Regions from separate parts of the Psychrobacter sp. Rd 27.2 genome, predicted to be linked through region 2. Evidence: riboswitches for the same ligand, from Rfam matches in the RefSeq annotation. Region 2 holds a riboswitch; the other holds the start of a gene.

Region 1 (7,828 bases), on a different contig from region 2:
CGGCGCAAAGACGAACAGCCCCCACATACCGTAGATGATAGAGGGAATACCTGCCAGCAGCTCAATGGCGATGCCGAGAGGCTTTTTTAAGAAATTCGGACACATCTCGGTCAAAAATATGGCAATGCCAAAGCTGACGGGTACAGCGATTAAAATAGCAATAAACGACGTCACCAGCGTGCCATAGATCGGCGCCAGCGCACCGTACTCATTGGCAACCGTGTCCCAGTTGTTACTGGTATAAAACCCGAGACCAAATGCTTGAATACTCGGCCAAGCGCCAATGATCAAAGAGAGCAAAATACCGCCCAATGATAGCAGCACGAGGATAGCAAATGCCTTGGTGGCATTGACAAATAGTGCATCGTAACGTTTTTGTTTTGCCAGTTGCGACCTTAAATCATTCATAAGTGTCTCAGCATTAAATAATATTAAATCAAAATCTTGAAAAGACTCATCAGGTCTTATCACAGCAAACGAAACCTTAATAAAGGGTGCTATTAACGGTAATGGATGACGCAACTTTTGAATTTGTTGTGATAAAACCTTTGAGACAACCACCGGAGAATAGGTGTCTCAAAGGGGCTTACAAGTACTGCTATACATATATAGACAAACTACTGAGCTGGAGTGTAGACAGGCTGTCCATCATGGCCTTTGACCTCATTCCACTTGTCTTTAAACAGTGCCACTGCGGTATCAGAGAAAGGCACATAATCAAGCGCCATGGCACTATCATCACCTTGGGCATACGCCCAATCAAAGAAGTTCAACACGCCAGCCACTTGCTGCGGGTTTTCTGGCTGCTTATGTACCAAGATAAAGGTGGCAGCGGCGATGGGCCACGCTTGCTCGGTCTCAGAGTTGGTGATGACTTTATAAAAGCCTGCTTGCTGTGACCAATCGATATCACCTGCCGCAGCAAAGGTCTCAGCAGATGGCTGCACGAAGTTGCCCGCCGCGTTTTTGAGGGCAGCGTGCGCCATGTTGTTTTGCTTGGCGTAAGCATACTCGACGTAGCCGATAGCGTTTTTCATGCGGTTGACGTAGCTTGATACGCCCTCGTTGCCTTTGCCGCCTGCCCCTGTGGCAGAGGTTGGCCATTTGACGGTTTTATCGACACCCACGCTGTTTTTCCAGTCAGTTGAAACCTTCGCCAAATAATCGGTAAAGTTAAAGGTCGTGCCTGAGCCATCTGAGCGAAACACGGTGGTAATGGCAGCATCTGGCAGGGTCAAATCTGGGTTCAAGGCGGTGATGGCAGGGTCATTCCATTTGCTAATCTTACCCAGATAAATATCGGCTAAGGTTGCGCCGTCCAGCTTTAGCTCACCTGGCCCCACGCCATCGATATTGACAATCGGTACCACACCACCGATAACGGTCGGAAACTGAATAAGGCCTGCCGCGTCCAGCTCTTCAGGGGTCATCGGGGCGTCAGATGCGCCAAAGTCGACGGTTTTTGCTTGGATTTGTTTGATACCGCCTGAGGAGCCGATAGACTGATAGTTGACCTGACCGCCAGTCGCGGCATTATAGTCATAGGACCATTTGGCATAGATAGGCTGCGGGAACGACGCGCCCGCACCAGTGATGTTCATGGCGATGTTTTCAGCTGATTTAAAATCGCTTGCTGGAGAGGATGTCGCTGTGTTGGTGGTTTCGGCCACTGTCGCCGCGCTGGTGTCACTCTGCGCTGCTGACTCTGCGGTGTCGGTGGATTTATTACAAGCGGTGAGTACTAAGGTGCAACTAACGGCGACTGCCAATAACGAATAACGCATGTAGGACTCCTAAAGTTTGACAACGATTGAACAAAGCATGATTGGTGACATGTGTGACATCTTGACAAGTTTTTATGACAGTTTGATGACAACCGCCCAACTCTTTTATGTGCGTGACAAATAGGGTCAAATCAGTCGGCGCTTGAGGCTAACACTCATTAGCCTGCGTGTCATAACTCACGGTATTTTGCACACGTTGACTGACATACCGATGGTCAAACACCAGTAGCCCTCATGGCAGAAGTTTGTTAGTATGAGACTGATTTACAACACTGACAGACTCGGGGTGCGGTGTACGAATGGCTGACTGCCTTTGTACATTCGCTGAGAGATCACCCGCCGAACCTGATGCGGTTAGTACCGACGCAGGGAAGTCTTCAGCACTTTATTATGTATGGCAAAGACGGGCAGAAATGCCTTGTTATCCTCATGACTGTTAGCCTAAATACCCGCTTGGTGGTGCTAAGCTTTATAGGGTTAAGTAGTGCTCAATAATGATGAGGGATACCAAGCGTCGCTTACAGGTTGATGACATCCTCCGCGAAGGCAGGTTTTCGCGATGATAGATTTGACAGCCAGTAACGACGACGCAGAAAAAATTGTCTAGATGATAAGTGCTACCCCCGCAGCTTCTGGCGGTGTTGCTTTTATTCAAAAACCAACACGCTAGGACAGCATATGACAACCTCAACCCTACCTCCAAAGACCCAGAAAAACGCCTCTGACAAAAAAGCTGACGCGCTAAAAACCCCTGCGCACCGTAGCGCCAAAGACACGCGCTTTGAAGAAGACGCGCGCGACCTACACCGCATTCTCCCCGCCTCGCAAAAAGTCTATATCGAAGGCTCTAGACCTGATATTCAAGTGCCGATGCGCAAGATTACGCTGGATCCCACGCCTATTCAGGGCGTTGATGAGTCCGACTGGGAGCAAAACCCGCCTTTTTATGTTTATGACACCTCAGGCGTCTATACCGACCCTGATGCCCAAATTGACCTAACCCGCGGCTTGCCCAAACTGCGCGAGGGCTGGATAGCCGAGCGCGGTGATACAGAGCAGCTAAGCGGTTTGTCCAGCTCATACGGGCAAGCGCGTGCGCGTGATATCACCACAGCCAATCTACGGTTTGCCCATATCGATAAGCCGCGCCGCGCCAAAAAAGTCAATGGTAAAGCAGGCAATGTCACCCAGATGCACTATGCGCGCCGCGGTATCATCACCCCTGAGATGGAATATATCGCCATTCGTGAGACGCAAAAGCAGCATGAGCTGACCGATATGCGTCAGCATGACGGCGAAAGCTTTGGTGCCAACACCCCAAAAATCATCACCCCTGAGTTTGTACGTAGCGAGGTCGCGGCCGGTCGCGCCATCATCCCGAATAATATCAATCACCCTGAGTCTGAGCCGATGATTATCGGGCGTAATTTTTTGGTAAAGATTAACGCCAATATCGGTAACTCAGCGCTCGGCTCCTCTATCGATGAAGAAGTCTCGAAGATGACATGGGCGACGCGCTGGGGCGCAGATACCATCATGGATTTGTCGACAGGCAATCATATCCACGAGACCCGTGAATGGCTGATTCGTAACTCGCCTGTGCCCATCGGTACGGTACCGATTTATCAAGCATTAGAAAAAGTCGACGGCATCGCCGAAGACCTAACGTGGGAGATATTTCGCGATACACTTATCGAGCAAGCTGAACAAGGCGTTGATTACTTTACCATTCATGCAGGCGTGCTGCTGCGCTATGTGCCACTGACGGCCAATCGCTTGACAGGTATCGTCTCGCGTGGCGGCTCGATCATGGCGCAGTGGTGCCTTGCCCATCATACAGAGAGTTTTTTATACACGCATTTTGAAGAGATTTGTGAGATCATGAAGCAGTACGATGTGGCTTTTAGTCTAGGCGATGGTCTGCGTCCTGGCTGCTTGCAAGATGCTAATGACGAAGCGCAGTTCGGTGAGCTGCGCACGCTTGGTGAGCTGACAAAAATCGCATGGCAGCACGATGTACAGGTGATGATCGAAGGCCCCGGACATGTGGCGATGAACCGCATCAAAGAAAATATGGACTTGCAGCTAGAGACTTGCAGCGATGCGCCGTTTTATACTTTAGGGCCGCTGACCACCGATATCGCACCCGGTTATGACCATATCACCAGTGCTATCGGTGCGGCGATGATTGGCTGGTTTGGCACCGCCATGCTCTGTTATGTGACACCAAAAGAGCATTTAGGACTGCCGAATAAAAAGGATGTGAAAGACGGTATTATCACGTATAAAATCGCCGCGCATGCTGCTGATCTCGCCAAGGGCCACCCAGGCGCGCAAGCTCGCGATAATGCCTTGTCCAAAGCGCGCTTTGAGTTCCGCTGGGATGATCAGTTTAATCTGGCACTCGATCCTGATACCGCCCGCGAATACCACGATGAAACGCTGCCAAAAGACGCGCATAAATCGGCACACTTTTGCTCGATGTGTGGGCCTAAGTTTTGCTCGATGAAAATCACCCAAAACGTCCGTGAGTACGCCAAGGGTTTGGATGCGGCAGAAAGCTTAGGCACAGAAGCGATGAGTGCAGCTGATATTGAACAAGGCATGCAAGAGATGACTGAAAAATATCATAGCGAGGGTCGACAGCTGTATAAAGAGGTATAACTTCTCTAATTTGACAGCTGTATATTTAATTACTTTATATAGCAAAAAGCTCGCTTCTACATGCATAAGAAGCGAGCTTTTTTATGATAAGTATTTCTTGGCCAAAGAGCTGTTTACACATTTGAGGCCTGATAGATCTCTGCAATCGAGGCATTCATGGTATCAGCAAACTCTTTATCGCTTTGTTGTTTGCTCAACCCTTCGGTAAACGCGCGTGAGAAGCTGGCAATCATACCAGGATTTTGCTTAAGCTTTTCGCAGGCCTCACGACGACTATAACCGCCAGACAATGCCACGACTTTGAGCACTTTTGGATGATCGATCAGCTCTTGATAGAATCCGCCGTCGGTGGGCAAGGTTAGTTTGAGCATCACTTGATGGTCGTCATTTAGACGCTCAAGGTTACGCAAAATATCCGCTTTGAGTATCACTTCACACTCATGCTTTTGGGCGCTATCGATATTAACCTCAGGCTCTACGATAGGCATAAAGCCTTTGGAGAGGATTTGCTTAGCCACATCAAACTGCTGCTGTACCACCAGCTCAATCCCATCGACACTTGGCTCATAAATGACTGAGCGCATTTTGGTGCCAAATACCGGATAGTTTTTGGCTTTATCCAGTAGCGCGTCTAGCTCTGGCATCGGGCGCATGACTTGTACGCCGCTCATTTGCTCGGCCAAACCCTTATCCACCTTCAAAAACGGCACGATGTTTTTATCTTCCCACAGATAGTTTGCCGTTGGCTTGCCATTGACCGCACGCTCCATGGTGTCTTCAAATAAAATCGCCCCCAGCACGCGCTCGTTATCAAAGCAGTCGCAGGTCATGATGCGTGCGCGCATCTCGTGCACCAGACCAAACATCGCGTCATCATTGTCATAGGCATCGCTGCTGATGCCGTAGTTTTCTAGGGCTTTTGGTGTGCTGCCGCCGCTTTGATCAAGCGCGGCGATAAACCCTGAACCATCCTTTATACGCTGTCGTTGTTTTTGGTATTCCATTGAAAAGGTATCCTATTTTTATTGATTGAAACCAAACATCACCAGTCGACTCAATCTATATGAGCCTTGCTATTTGTAGATAACCTTACCATAGGATGCTTTATCTGCCTATATAGGATGCGTGACAGCGCCGCCAATTTTTATGATATATCAGTTAAAAATAGCCAGTTGAAAATAAAACGGTTATATAAACTTAAACGCGCTACTGGTATAAATTTTACTGGCGTGCGGCGTTCTCAGAGGCTGCGCAACTTACGTTTGAAAACAGCATCCCAGTAGCGCCATGCTCTTTTAAAGTGCATCGACTATAAATATAAGAGTTTTATGCCAAATCATGTACACCAAAGCCTTACATCAAACTCTTATGCCAAAACCTTATGCCAAAAACAGTACCGCCACACAGCCAATCGCCAGCAGCAAGCCTAGCACATTGATACGACCGAGCCGCTCTTTAAACACAGCCACACCGATGAGCGTTGCGACGGCGATGACCCCGACGTTCATCCCAGTAAAGACAATACTAGGAGAGTCGGACAATACTTGGTGGGCGCGCACATACGCATAGATATTGCCCATGTTTAGAGTGCCCAGTAATAGCCCTGCTGCCAAGGCACTACCCTGCCAACGCACGCGTGTCACAAGCAAATAAATCAGCAATAACAATCCTGCGACGCCAAAGCTGACAAACAGCGTCAGTGGAAAGGCCGTGCCTTGTTTGGCGACTTGTTTAAACAAGATATCGACGATGCCATAGCCTGCCCATACGCCAAATAGCCATAGCGGGGTACGCGCGGCGGGCGGGCTTATACTAGCGTGCTCGCCGCTGCCGGTATGTTTGGGCCGGTAAACCAAAGCCCCCAACGCCAAAAACCCTAAGACCAGACCAAGCACTCGCGTACCCGTCAGCACCTCACCAAATAATAAAAAAGCAGCGATAATGGGAATAATCAACGACAAACGCTGGGCGGCATCGGTTGCGACCATGCCGACCGATACAATCGCACGGCCCAAGATAATAAAAACCGTCGGCAGCAGTATCCCAAGCGCCAGAATGATGCCCCAAGCGTTGCCAAGCGTGCTTATACCGCTGACATCTGGCGTTAATAAAAACCATGTCAGTAAAAAAGCCACAGGATAACCTGCGACGATGGTCTGGCGAATATCGATATTTTTTTGCCGCAGGATTTTGAGCAGTACCGAGACGGCCACACTGCACAGTACTGCTACCACCAAATACATCATAATCCCTACCTCTATCCTTTATTCATGTCAGAGCAACATCGCGCGTCAGCAATATGCAAAGCCATAGCAAACAATACAAAAACCATAAAACGTAACAAAATATTTCCAATACAACAATGGCTTTTTGGTGTTTTATTGTGCTGATATTCATGGCATCTATATGCACGCAATTACAATTAGCCTGCAGGTCTGACAGGGAATTTTGCTAAAATAGCCAGCACTCCCAATCACAAAGTAAAGATTCAAAATAACGACCGTCATCGTTTGTTTTGGCGTACTGCTATTGATGTTTTATCACTGCCTATGAATGCTCTATTTCGCTTTTTTGAAAACCGCTTACCGGCCTTCCCCACCACCCCCATGCCGCTGCCCTCGCCTCGTGACGGTATGCTACAGTTTTTGTGGGCTTGTACAAAGGGACTGCGCGGCTGGCTGCTGCTGTTTATGGTGTTATCAGCAGGCATCGGTATCTATGAAGCGATGCTGTTTGCGTGGATTGGCGATATCGTCGACTGGCTTGGCGTCTATACGCCGCAGAACTTATGGCTAGAAAAAGGCGATATGCTGCTGCTGATGCTGGCGGTGATGATTGTCAGCCCGTTTTGGATTGCTTTATCCTCGTTTATTCATTTTCAGACCTTGCAAGGCGTGTTTCCCATGCAGATGCGCTGGCGTTTTCATCAGCGTATGCTTGGGCAGTCCATGCAGTTTTATCAAGACGAGTTTTCTGGACGCGTCTCGGCCAAGGTCATGCAGACCGCGCTTGCGGTGCGTGATACGGTGATGACCGTCACAGATATGTTTATGTATGTCACCGTATATTTTGTGACCAGTGGCATTATTTTATTTAATTTAGACAGCTTACTATTGATTCCCTTTATCCTGTGGTTTGGGCTGGTGGCGCTGGCGATATGGTATTTTATTCCAAAGCTCAAACAAACCGCCATCGTACAAGCAGACGCGCGCGCGTTGATGACGGGTCGTATCACCGATGCCTATGCCAATATCATGACCGTCAAGCTGTTTAGCCACTCACGCCGAGAGCTTGGTTATGCCAAAAACGCCATGGGGCAGTTTTTAGGAACGGTACATGCGCAGATGCGCTGGGTCAGCTATTTAGAGGTCTTCACCCAT
Region 2 (7,828 bases):
CACACCTAGGGTACGGCGACGCATACTGCCGTTTTCAGCGGCTTTGACTGGATAGTCTTGATAGTCGAGTAGGGCATCTAGTGCACGGACGATCAGCTCTGCTGGCTCTTCGATGTCGCTGACGCTCTCAACTTTACCCAAGTTGACTGCCGATAGGGTACATAGGGCGATCTCGCCAGTCTCGTCATTGATGTTGTCAAGTGGTTTGGTCGGTAGGGCAATCTCCATACAGAGGTTTGACTGGCGAATCGGTGCGACGGTCGCGTCAAACGGGCTATGGGTGTTGCAATGATCGACGTTTTGGATATAGATACGGCCAGTGCTGGCGCGCTCTTGCATCATCAGGCTAAACAGCTCAGACGCTGGGATCTGGCGGCTACGAATGCTTGGGTCTTGCTCATACTGGGTGTATAGCGCTTCAAATTTGTCCTGATCTTCAAAAAACGCATCATACAAGCCTGGGACATCCGAGGGCGAAAACAGCGAGATGTCTTGGCCTTTGATCAGGCGAGTGTATAGCGTTTTGTTGATTTGCACGCCATAGTCCATATGACGGACGCGGTTGTCTTCGACGCCGCGGTTGTTTTTGAGGACGAGTAGCGACTCAACTTCTAGATGCCATAGTGGGTAAAACAGTGTTGCAGCACCGCCGCGTACGCCGCCTTGTGAGCAGCACTTCACCGCAGTTTGAAACAGTTTATAAAAAGGAATACAGCCAGTATGCTGCGCTTCACCGCCACGAATAGGGCTGCCAAGGGCACGGATACGACCAGCATTGATGCCGATACCAGCGCGCTGTGACACATAACGCACGATGGCGCTGGTGGTGGCGTTGATAGAGTCTAGGCTATCGCCGCATTCGATCAAGACGCACGAGCTAAACTGACGCGATGGCGTACGCACACCCGACATGATAGGTGTCGGTAGGGAAATCTTAAACTGTGAGGTCGCATCATAAAAGCGTTTGACATAGCTTAAGCGGCTGGCCTTATCATAGTTGGCAAACAGACACATACCGACCAGCATATACAAAAACTGCGGGCTTTCATAAACGCGCTTGGTGACGCGATCTTGTACGAGGTATTTGCCTGCCATTTGCTCTACCGCAGCATAGGCAAGATTCATATCGCGCCAGTGGTCGATGTACTCGTTTAACTCATCAAACTCTGCGCGGCTATAGTCGGCTAGGATATGTTCATCGTATTTGCCTGCCTCTGTCAATGTCGTCACATGATCAAATAGGTGCGGCGGGGTAAATTTGTTATACGCAATCTTACGTAAGTGAAAAATAGCAAGGCGCGCGGCCAGATATTGATAATCAGGCGTCTCTTCAGAGATCAAATCTGCGGCAGACTTGATAATGGTTTCGTGAATGTCACGGGTTTTGATGCCTTCATAAAACTGAATATGCGACTTTAGCTCAACTTGTGAGACAGACACATTATCCAAGTCATGAGCAGCCCATTCGATTACCTTATGAATTTTATCCAAATCAATAAGCTCTAATCGTCCGTCACGTTTGGTCACTTTGATCTTGTCGATGTGTGTCATGTTGCCCTCTTAAGTTGATTGCTTATTGTGATGTAAAGCGGAAATAGCCCGCTGGCATGCTTTATGACGCTATAGCTGTCTTTTGGTGGTAGGATGTTTTTTTAGGCAAAACTCTACCGCTACTCGTAGCAAATTAAAAATTCACTGAGCACTACATATAGCGTATTTGTTAGTAGGTAGGCACAATATAGCGGGAAATTTTTGAAAATGCTATATTGATTTTAGTGGCAATCTATGTTGCCAAGAGGTTGCCGATGCCGCCAATTTTGGCAAAGGGTGATGGCATAAGGGTTAGGCGCGAATAGCCTCGTGGATAATTTTTTTTGTAAAAATGTGGTAGACATTTACTTTTTATTGCCGCCCAAAAAATTGATCTATAGCCTTGTTTTGCAGCTGCACGATGCGGATGCAGATTGTACAGCAGACCATAAAAAATCGCCACCCATATGAGTGACGATTTAGACGAAAAACGGACTGGTTTTTTTAAAAGTCCATCAGCTCGTCGGTTAGCAGCGCTTATCGTGACAAAAAGCCCTACAACACCATGCGGACGGTCTTGGCGCTATCAAGAGCAGCATACAGCGTGTTTACTTGCTCAGCTTCGGTCAGATACAGATTGACGCGTGCTGAGTGAAAGCGGCCTGTTTTTGAGGGTTTGACATCTATCGAGGCCAAATCAAAATCAGGGAACTGGCTACCGAGGATAAGCTTGACCTCGTTCAGTAAGGTCTCATGCTCGCCTTCATGACCGATGATACTCATCGGGTAGTTCATCGGAAAGTCCCACAGCTCTGGGTTTTGGATATCGGTTTTTTTGCCTTTTAGCACACCGTCGTTAGGGGTTAGGTCAGTGACATTGACCGCTCGGTGAGCAGTCGGGTTTTGGCCGTTATCTTTTGGGTCGTCACTCATAATGTTGCCTCGCTGTTATAAAAATACATTGTGCTGTTTATGATGGCGCAGCTGGTATTATTCAAGTGCCTCTGGCCACAGCTACTTTTTATAACCACAAATAGCCACATAATCACCGCGATCATACCCTTCGATGACCTCTTGTACTTGGTCATTTGCATACATAGGGTGGGTTAGTAGGGTCTGCGCGTACTGCAAGTCGGTAAAGCCATTGGCCTGCATCAGCTCGATTTTTTCATCAGAGGTGCGCCAATTGGCAGAGCGGACCAGCTCGATAGGATAGGGATTGGCAGGGGAGATGTGTGCGAGCAGGGGATGCGCCCAGCTATCTACCGCACTGGCCAGATTATAAAGACTGGCAAAGCCGCTTTCTTTTGGTACGTCAATGAGGATAAGTTTGCCACCAGTCTTTAGCGCGTCAAAGGCTTTTTTGATACATAAGTCCAGATCGCTGATATAGCTGACACTGCCATTAAACATAATGATGTCAAATTTGTTGGATGCAATCTCGCTGGTTTCGGCAGGGCTGACATCTACTTGCAAGCCGCGTTTTTCAGCGATTTTTGCCATGTCTTTTGACGGCTCGATGCCGTGTTTGATGTGGATGTCATAATCCTTGGCCAGTAGCATCTCAAACAGACCACTACCACAGCCGATAGACAGTATCTCGCTGTCCTTATCCAAAAAGTGCGCCACCAGCTTTAGTTCGCTGGCCAGTAAGTTTTGGTTATCCAAAAACCAGCTGTCGTATGCGCTGGCGTGTTCATCAAATGCTGCCATAAAGTCTCTCCTTGAGGGTGGTTGTTGTTTTATTATCAATCTTAAACAAAATGAATGTATAAAATACGATGCGAGTAGAACTATCGCTGATTTAAAGTCGATGAATCATACTATAAAAAATACAGTCTAAGATAAGTCCAACGCCTGCTGCCAAAAGCTGACTTCCATCCGCGCGGCGGTGTCAAATAAGCGCTGGAACTTATCGGCCTGTGCTGGGCTGGCACCTGCCAATAGCGTATCGATTTGTGCTTCGTTTTGCGCGGTAATGGCCTGAAAGTCATCGCTAGAAAAGACATCAATCCAAGGCTGATAAGGGTTATCCTCGACAAATCCGGCTTCTTTAATGCGCTTGCCAATCTCTCCGTAACCCATCAGACAAGGTGCAATCGCGGCGTACAGCTCCGCCAAAGAGCCTGACATGGCAGCGTCTAATATATAGCGGCTGTAGGCGATGGTAATAGCAGATTCAGGTGCGTGCTCGACCTCGTGCAAAGGGATGTCCCAAAGACGGCAAAAGTCTAGATACATGCCGATCTCCATATCGAGCATGGCGTTTAGCCCTGCTTGACCGACGCGCATTTGTGCCAGTGTATCGCTCTTATACACGCTCAGCGCCATCACGCGAGCATAGTGAATTAAGTATAGGTAGTCTTGGACAAGGTAATGGCGAAAGCTATCAGGGGCGAGGGTGCCGGCGGCCAATTGTTTGACAAAGTCATGCTGAATATAGTCATCCCACGTGGGGCAGTTATGACGTAGTGTTTGGTAGTTCATGGTTTTTACTTACCTTTATAAAATACCAGTAAGCAAAGCGTAGGGCGCATAGGTGAAAAAACATGACTCATTCGCCAGTCTAAATAATATAGATTGGCAAATTGTGGCGTCAATGTGACTTATATATCGGCACGCTTGTTTCCTACGTCAGTGCTAACTGCATCAGGTTCGCGGGTAACTCTCAGCCATGATTTTGATTGACGACAAAAAAATCAAAGCACCCCGACAAGGTTTGTTTTTAAGGTTTATTTTTTAATAATAACGATAAAATAGCGTTTAAAGTAAATTCGCTCTATGATAGGCGAGAACAGCCACCATTAGCAAGTGATGCTCAAATAACCATATATAAAAATGACCTAGATTTAAAAATCTATTTTTTTGTCAGCTGTTTAATAGCAGTGTGATAAAGCATGAGCATGGCTTTAAAACGCCGCTCAAACAGTCCTTCTGCATACAGCAGCTCCACACTCAAGCTATCGATCACGCCCAGATACGCATCGGTATACAGCGCTAGCTGTGCAGAGTCGAGCTGATAAGGTTGCAGCGCCTGCTGTATTTGCTCAGTCAACGCGGCAATATAGACATTAAACGTCGCTGCACTGCTATCGGTCAGGTGCACAGGCGCCGCATAAGCCATACGAATTAAAAACCGCAGGGTAATCGCGCTTTCATAACGCGCTTCAAATGCGTGGCAATACGCCTCACCAGGCATAGAAGGCTCAATATCTGCTGCAAAGCATGACTTAACAAACGCGCACTCTGACTCAAGCGCGTCTTGTAGTAACTCTGAAAATATGGCTTCTTTGCTGGCAAAATGCGTGTAAATCGAAGCTTTGCGGATACCCACAGCCTTGGCAATGTCACTGAGTGACGCGCCCTCATAGCCATGCATAAAAAAAAGCGCAAACGCGGCATCTATAATACGCAGCTTTGCGCTTGAGCGTGGTTTATGGCTTTGCATAAGCCTCCTCTAATGATGGGGTCGCGGCAGTGGTGTGTGGCTTTTGAGACTTTAAGCCCAGATATACCAATGCCAAAATAATCGGTCCCATAGCCCCTAGCAAGAGCAACCAATATAACGTATGACTCTCGACCAATTGTCCAGCGATGGGTGTGGCAGTCGATGAGAGTAACATAGGAATGGCGCCCAATAAAGCCGCACTCGACCCCAAAGCGCTACGCTGTGAGTCCATCGCAATCGCCATCAATGTCGCCTCTAGTACGCCAAGACCGAAGAGTCCTAAAGCAATGCCAGTTACAATGCCGATCAAACCCAGCGATAGTAGATAGGCTGTGATACAGACGGCACTACCGAGCATCATGACCCCAGCGCCGATTAGGGCCAGATGCGATGACGATGTTTTTTTGACCAAATACGCGGTAGAGGATGCGCCCAAAATCAGACTGATGCTGGTCAAACCAAAGACAAAGCCAAATTGCGCTAGGCTCAGGCCGTAGTCGGTTTGGTAGACATACGCAGAGCCGCCAATATAAGCAAACAAAAAGAAATACACCGCAGATAGAGCAAACAAATTAAAGACAAAGGTCTTGTTTGTTAAGATACCGACATAAATGCTGGTGATGTTCTTTATATTTAACTGAATACGCTGGTCTTTTGGTAAGGTTTCTTTGATTTGGATGAGAGTATTGATAAGCACCAGCAGGCCCAATGCCGCCAAAATAAACATCACGCCGCGCCAGCCATGATGCGCGCCGACGATACCACCGATGGCGGGTGCCACAATGGGGCCAAGCGCCACAATGGTATTTAATACTGCATAAATCTGCGCCGCTTTTGGCCCATCGACGAGATCACGCACCATGCTCATCACCACCACGATAGCCATCGACGCGCCAAGACCTTGCAGAATACGGGCAAAAATTAGGCTCTCGATGCTGTGCGACCACATCGCCCATACAGAAGCGCCGATATATGCGAGCAGCCCTATAAACAATGGTGTGATGCGCCCGATGGCGTCAGAGACAGGGCCAAAAACCAACTGCCCTAAGCCCATAAAGATGAGAAAGACGGTTAAAGTGATTTGGGTGGTGGCGTAGGAGGTGTGGAGATCTCTTGCCATGTTTGGCATAGAGGCCAAATACATATCAATCGCTGCTGGGCCGAGCGCCACGATGATGGCAAGAGAGATGACGGTTTTGATACTGATGTGTTTTACACGGGTTTGCTGATTCATAAAATTGTACTATTCACTATTAAATTGTATAACTACCGAACGGTAGGTAGTTATACGCTCAATAATACATAAAGGCAACGATTTTTTGAATGAAATGCTTTTGAGAGGATAGATGATGAGATGCAAAGACGGTTTATTGATTAATCAATGAAAGCTGTATGGTACTCATCAATAAGTAGACATAATGAATAAGCGGCCTCGATACATAGACCGACACAATGAGTAGACACAAAAAAAGCTGAGATATACTCAGCTTTTTTATGTTAGCAAAATTATTATTAGCAAATACTTGAGACCTATTAGCTAGACTCCGTATATTCCTGATAATTTAGTCGTTCTCTAAAAAAGAGCGCAAGTGCTCAGAGCGTGATGGATGACGCAGTTTACGCAAGGCTTTGGCCTCGATCTGACGGATACGCTCACGGGTGACATCGAACTGCTTGCCGACTTCCTCTAGTGTATGATCGGTTGGCATATCGATACCAAAGCGCATTTTTAACACGCGCGCTTCACGTTCGGTGAGATTGCCCAATACATCACGCGTGGCTTCTTGTAGGCCAGCTGCTGTGGCATCGTCAACAGGGCTTGAGATGGTACCATCTTCGATAAAGTCACCTAGGTGCGAGTCTTCGTCATCACCGATAGGCGTCTCCATCGAGATCGGTTCTTTGGCAATTTTGAGCACTTTACGGACTTTGACTTCGTCCATCTCTAAGCGTTCGCCTAGCTCCTCAGGCGTCGGCTCGCGTCCCATCTCCTGTAGCAGCTGACGTGAGACACGGTTTATCTTGTTGATGGTCTCAATCATGTGCACAGGGATACGGATGGTGCGCGCTTGGTCAGCGATAGAGCGGGTAATTGCCTGACGAATCCACCATGTCGCATAGGTCGAAAACTTATAACCGCGGCGATATTCGAACTTATCGACCGCCTTCATCAGACCGATGTTACCTTCTTGGATGAGATCCAAGAATTGTAGACCACGGTTGGTGTATTTTTTGGCGATAGAGATGACCAGACGTAGGTTGGCCTCGACCATTTCTTTTTTGGCGCGGCGTGCTTTTGCTTCACCGACAGCCATACGGCGGGCGACGTCTTTCATATCGTGGATCTTCATGTCGAGCTGCTGCTCGTAGTCACGAATGCGGCGCTGCAATAAAATCACATCGTCAGCGACTTTTTCTAGGGTGCCGGCAAACGCAGGTTTACCTTTGATACGCTCAATGAGCCAATCGACGTTGGTTTCGTTGCTAGGGAAGGTCTTACGGAACTCGTCACGCGGCATACGACCACGGCGAATCACCAAACGCATGATTTGGCGCTCCAGCTTACGCACATCGTCATAGACATCATGCATGATGGCCATGACTTGATCTGATAGGCGGTTATTGAGCTTGAGCATCATAAAACGCTCAGCCAATAGCGCATAGGCAGCATCTGCTTCGACACTACCACGGCCATAATCAAGCAAGGCTTGTTTGGCTCTGATGAATAAGTGCTCGATCTCTTCTAGGCGTAAGCGGACTTCTTCTGGATCAAGGCCGCTGGTTTCTTCTTCCGCTTCTTCCTCGACGTCGTCTTCCTCTTCTTCATCGTCGTCATCTAATGCCAGCTTA

Evidence for each region. A riboswitch is a leader RNA that binds a small molecule or an ion and turns the genes downstream of it on or off. The one in region 2 is predicted to bind thiamine pyrophosphate.
Region 1: another riboswitch for thiamine pyrophosphate. It lies ahead of thiC (phosphomethylpyrimidine synthase ThiC); the one in region 2 lies ahead of tenA (thiaminase II).

What each region holds. Positions count from the first base shown of each region.
Region 1 is NZ_MRYB01000004.1:176,246-184,073, reverse strand. Features, by position in the region: gene pstC (phosphate ABC transporter permease subunit PstC) at 1-408, opposite strand, end outside; gene pstS (phosphate ABC transporter substrate-binding protein PstS) at 618-1,784, opposite strand; TPP riboswitch at 2,057-2,173, shown strand; gene thiC (phosphomethylpyrimidine synthase ThiC) at 2,463-4,448, shown strand; gene BTV99_RS05575 (fructose bisphosphate aldolase) at 4,562-5,452, opposite strand; gene BTV99_RS05570 (hypothetical protein) at 5,828-6,694, opposite strand; gene BTV99_RS05565 (ABC transporter ATP-binding protein) at 6,998-7,828, shown strand, end outside.
Region 2 is NZ_MRYB01000019.1:8,746-16,573, reverse strand. Features, by position in the region: gene nrdA (class 1a ribonucleoside-diphosphate reductase subunit alpha) at 1-1,551, opposite strand, end outside; gene BTV99_RS12060 (YbeD family protein) at 2,086-2,463, opposite strand; gene BTV99_RS12055 (class I SAM-dependent methyltransferase) at 2,545-3,243, opposite strand; gene tenA (thiaminase II) at 3,370-4,017, opposite strand; TPP riboswitch at 4,140-4,252, opposite strand; gene BTV99_RS12045 (TetR/AcrR family transcriptional regulator) at 4,388-4,978, opposite strand; gene BTV99_RS12040 (multidrug effflux MFS transporter) at 4,965-6,212, opposite strand; gene rpoD (RNA polymerase sigma factor RpoD) at 6,541-7,828, opposite strand, start outside.